DNA from 2 places in the Rhizobium fabae genome. Region 2 is predicted to be linked to the other one. Evidence: riboswitches for the same ligand, from Rfam matches in the RefSeq annotation. Region 2 holds a riboswitch; the other holds the start of a gene.
What was found. Region 2 has a riboswitch for cobalamin ahead of bluB (5,6-dimethylbenzimidazole synthase). Riboswitches for the same ligand answer to the same signal wherever they lie in the genome.
Positions count from the first base shown of each region.

Region 1 (2,448 bases), on a different contig from region 2:
CTGGTCTCTCCACGCTCAAATCGGCGGGCGTCAAGGCGATGATGCTAACGGGCGACAACAAACGGACGGCAGCCGCCGTTGCCGGCATGCTCGGCATCGACTGGCGCGGCGAGATGATGCCTGAGGACAAGCAGCGGGTCGTCGGCGAACTGAAGCGTGAGGGCTTTATCGTCGCCAAGGTCGGCGACGGCATCAATGATGCTCCGGCGCTAGCGGCCGCCGATATCGGCATCGCCATGGGCGGAGGCACCGATGTGGCGCTGGAGACGGCGGATGCCGCCGTGCTGCACGGGCGTGTCGGCGACGTGGCGCGGATGATCGAGCTTTCCAAGCGGACAATGCGCAATATCCTGCAGAATATCACCATCGCGCTCGGGCTGAAGGCGGTTTTCCTGGTGACGACGATTGCCGGCATCACCGGCCTCTGGCCGGCGATCCTCGCCGATACCGGCGCCACGGTACTGGTGACGATCAATGCGCTACGGCTGCTTCGAATAAAGGCATGAATGTTCCTTGACTGTGATTGAGACCCGACGATTCGGGCCTGATCGGGAATCGAAAATCGCGGAGCCGGCTGTTGGAGCGCCGTGCGTCCTTGCGGACGCACGAAGCACATGCGTTAGGCTGGCTCTCTTTGCTGGGACCTTCTCCACAGCCTCATGTCTTTAAGCTTTGGTTATCCATGTTTTTCACAGGAATGCAGTGATTTCAAACCTGCCGTAACGCAATGCACAAACCATCCGTTGACGTGAATTCCGATTCGCGTACTATATCTAGTGTTTGAGGTTCCTTCGATTCGTGAGGATCGAGGGCTAAGACGGGAATACGGTGCGCTTCGCCATCATGGCGCGGCAATGCCGGAGCTGCCCCCGCAACTGTAAGCGGCGAGCAACTGTCTGATTTCAGGTCACTGGAGCATGATGCTCCGGGAAGGCTGGGCAGGGTGCTTTGACCCGTGAGCCAGGAGACCTGCCTCGAACAAAACGTCCACGGGCGGGGTGTCCGGAAGGTCGCGTTGCATGGCTGCCGATCATGTCCGCAGCGCGTTTCGCAGGCCCGAACCTCCGCATGAGCCATTTCGGGGTGAAGTCATGTCGAACATATCAAGGCCGCCGCCCGCGCAAGTCCCACAAGGGATCGTATCCGGCGTTTAAGCGCCAACTCTGCCAAATCATTATCAAGCGTTGCCTGGACGCCGCGAGACGCCCCGATCCCAGTCCTGCGTCCTGAATTCATTGACATCACGAGGAACATGATGAGCGTTACCGTTTACAGCAAGCCCGCCTGCGTTCAATGCACTGCTACCTACCGCGCTCTCGACCGGCTCGGCGTGGATTACGACATCGTCGACATTTCGCAGGATGCCGAGGCGCTCGACCGCGTGCGCAGCCTCGGCTACATGCAGGCTCCTGTCGTCATCGCCGGCGAGCGCCATTGGGCGGGCTTCCGTCCTGACATGATCAGCGCGCTTTCCTGATCGGAAAAGCGATGGGCCTGATCGTCTATTATTCCAGCCGGTCCGAGAATACCCATCGGTTCGTCGCCAAGCTCGGACTGCGCGCGGCGCGCATTCCGGCAGGTGGCGCAGACGCGTTCCATATCCGCGAACCCTTCGTGCTTGTTGTGCCGACCTATAGCGGCGACGGCGGCAAGGGGGCCGTTCCCAAGCAGGTGATCCGTTTCCTCAACGATGCGGAAAACCGAGGACACATCCGGGGCGTGATCGCCGCGGGCAACAGCAATTTCGGCGAGACATACGGGCTCGCCGGCGACGTGATCGCGCAGAAATGCCAGGTGCCTTACCTCTACAGGTTCGAGTTGCTCGGCACGGAAGACGACGTCGCCAACGTCAAACACGGAATGGAACGGTTTTGGACACGGGAACAACTCTGACGCGGGATGCGGGCGCAAAACCGCATAACACTTTTGCTCATCCCGCCGGCGAACGCCCCTTGAAAGCGGCGGAAACGCTCGACTACCACGCGCTGAACGCGATGCTGAACCTCTATGACGATCAGGGGCGGATTCAGCTCGACAAGGATCGAATGGCTGCCAAGCAGTATTTCCTGCAGCATGTGAACCAGAACACGGTGTTCTTTCACAATCTCCGCGAAAAGCTCGATTACCTCGTGACCGAGGGCTATTACGAGCAGGAGGTTCTCGACCAATATTCCTTCAATTTCGTGCGCGACCTGTTCGACCAGGCCTATGCCAAGAAGTTCCGTTTCCCGACCTTCCTCGGCGCCTTCAAATACTACACCAGCTATACGCTGAAGACTTTCGACGGAAAGCGCTATCTCGAGCGCTACGAGGACCGCATCTGCATGGTGGCGCTGGCGCTGGCGCGTGGCGACGAGGGCCTTGCCCGCGACATGGTCGAGGAGATCATTTCCGGCCGTTTCCAGCCGGCGACGCCGACCTTCCTCAATGCCGGCAAGAAGCAGCGCG
Region 1 is NZ_ML133667.1:61,642-64,089, forward strand. Features, by position in the region: gene EFB14_RS31645 (heavy metal translocating P-type ATPase) at 1-506, shown strand, start outside; cobalamin riboswitch at 767-991, shown strand; gene nrdH (glutaredoxin-like protein NrdH) at 1,256-1,477, shown strand; gene nrdI (class Ib ribonucleoside-diphosphate reductase assembly flavoprotein NrdI) at 1,489-1,893, shown strand; gene nrdE (class 1b ribonucleoside-diphosphate reductase subunit alpha) at 1,872-2,448, shown strand, end outside.
Region 1: linked by a shared signal. The riboswitch ahead of nrdH (glutaredoxin-like protein NrdH) and the one ahead of bluB (5,6-dimethylbenzimidazole synthase) in region 2 are both predicted to bind cobalamin.

Region 2 (2,448 bases):
TTCTGCAAAGCGCTGATCCTGCCGCTGAGGATCCTGAGGGGGCGGCCAACGAGGCTGCGCATGGCGAGAAGAAATGCGACGACGGCCAAGGCTGTTATCGCCGATTGTGTGAGCAGCGAAATGACGACCTTCTGACGAACTTCGGAAGCGATCTTTTCGATAGACCAATTCGTGAGGACGTAACCGGTGGCCTTGCCCAACTTATCCAGCGGAAGCGGCGCGATGATCGTGACCACGCCTGCCGCCACGCCGTCGTCGATCGTCGTTTTTTCCGGCTTGGCACCGAGGCGCTTCTTCAAATCGTCGGCAGAAGGCAAACCGCCGATGCCGTCGCGCGTCCACGTATCGACGGCTGCGAGGTCCGCATTGAATGCGGCAAACTGGACAAGGTCGAGCGAGGGATCATCCCGGTAGAGCGAATAAGCCTCGCGAACGGCATTCGCCTTGCCCCATTTGACGCCGCCGGCGGCCACGGATGCAAACTGTTCGGCATCCTTGGCCCAGTTCGCCTTGGCGCCATCGACCAAGGCCCGGGTTTCGTACATCCAGCTATAGGCCGCGAAGGCGGAGATGCCGCAGAGATTGACGGTGACGATGATCGCTGCCAGCTTTGCCGTCAGGGGCATCGTTTTGAGAAATTGGAACATGCCGTGGGGCCTCGAATGCAAACGCGGTCGGCTAGTCCCCGACCGGCATATCAATACGGGCATCCACGCCGGCGATCGCAGCGCGAGCACTCATGCCCACGTCCTCCTTGCGACCCAAAACGCGCAATCTTAGTCTGTATTTTTTGTGTGAAGAAATGATAAATTGAAATGGACATCGGCGCGTCCGGCTGCTGTTTCCGGATTGCCGGGCCTCGATCGCCGCGGCGCTCCCCATCGCAACCGCCTTCCAGGAATAAAAGACTAAGAGCCGCGTTCCGCCATCGCCTCTTCGGGCTCGGCCTGGCGGTGCCTGCGGCGGCGTGTCGTCAGTTCCGCGCCGGTATCGCGAGGCAGGCGCAGGAAGGTGATGCAGGCAAGTGCCGAAATCGATGTCGCAGGCAGCTTGCCGCTGCGCCGGTTTCCTGAAATAGATGCATCGTCAGGTGCCCGCCGTCGCGGCGGGAGAATCGGGAATCCGGTGCAAGACCGGAACGTGCCCAACGCTGTAAGGCCGACGCCTGCCGCTCATCATGCCACTGGCTTTTTGCCGGGAAGGCTTGCGGCAGGGGGATGACGCCAAGTCAGAAGACCGGCCTGGCAAGATAGACCCAACCCGCGCGGACGGCGGGCGGTTGCGTTGTTTGGGATTTGACGATGCGACCCTTTGATGAGGATGCCCTTTCGGCGGCATCCGGCTTTTCCTTGGCCGAACGCGAGGCCGTTTATCACGCGATCATGACGCGGCGTGACGTTCGCAGCCAATTTCGGCCCGATCCCTTGCCCGACGACGTCGTGGAGCGGCTGCTGACCGCCGCTCATCACGCACCATCCGTCGGCTTCATGCAGCCCTGGAATTTCATCCTGGTGAAAAGTGCGGAGGTGAGGACGCGGGTGCGGGATGCCTTTGCCAGGGCCAACGAGGAGGCGGCGCTGATGTTCGAAGGCGAACGGCGGCAGGCTTACCGTTCGCTCAAGCTTGAAGGCATCGTCGAGGCGCCGCTCGGCATCTGCGTGACCTGCGATCCGACACGCAGCGGCAGCGTGGTGCTGGGGCGCACGCACAATCCCAGGATGGACGCTTATTCCACCGTCTGCGCCATCCAGAATCTCTGGCTTGCTGCACGGGCGGAGGGTGTCGGAATTGGCTGGGTCAGCATCTTTCGCGAAGGCGACCTGAAGACCATTCTCGGCATACCCCACCATGTCGAGGTGGTCGCCTGGCTCTGCGCCGGCTTTGTCGACCGGCTCTATGACGAACCGGAACTCTCCGTCAAAGGCTGGCGGCAACGGCTGCCGCTCGAAGAACTCGTCTTCCACGACGGCTGGGGACGGAGCGAGCGCTGAACCGGATTCAGACGATCACTGCTGCTGCTGCGGCTGCGGGCCGGGCGTTGCCGGATTGGCAAGATCGATCGAGCCCTGGTCGCCGGCGAGGAATTGCGGGCCCACCTGGCGGACCTTGTTCTGCGTCGGATCGTAGGGACGCTCCGGGACAGATGGCTGCGGCACGGTGGCTGCCGCGGCATCTTTCGCCGGCGGATTGGTGTGGAGGGTGGTGATCGAGCCCTGTTGCGGCGGTTGGCTCAGGGCCTGCTTGCCGCGCATCTCATTGTAGTAGGCGGTGAGATTGCAGGCGCAGGCGTTCTTTTCGCCGGGCGCGCGGCTCTTGTAGGCGAAGGCGTTCTTCATCGCGCTGTAGGGCGTGCCCGTCGCGACGGAGATCATGTTCGAGGCTTCGGTGCTCGTCACGTCGCGATAGAAGAGCTGGGTCTCGATGCCGGGGCACATCTTGGCGCAGGTC
Region 2 is NZ_ML133646.1:66,961-69,408, forward strand. Features, by position in the region: gene EFB14_RS03405 (methyl-accepting chemotaxis protein) at 1-647, opposite strand, end outside; cobalamin riboswitch at 1,072-1,259, shown strand; gene bluB (5,6-dimethylbenzimidazole synthase) at 1,302-1,991, shown strand; gene EFB14_RS03420 (DUF2865 domain-containing protein) at 2,007-2,448, opposite strand, start outside.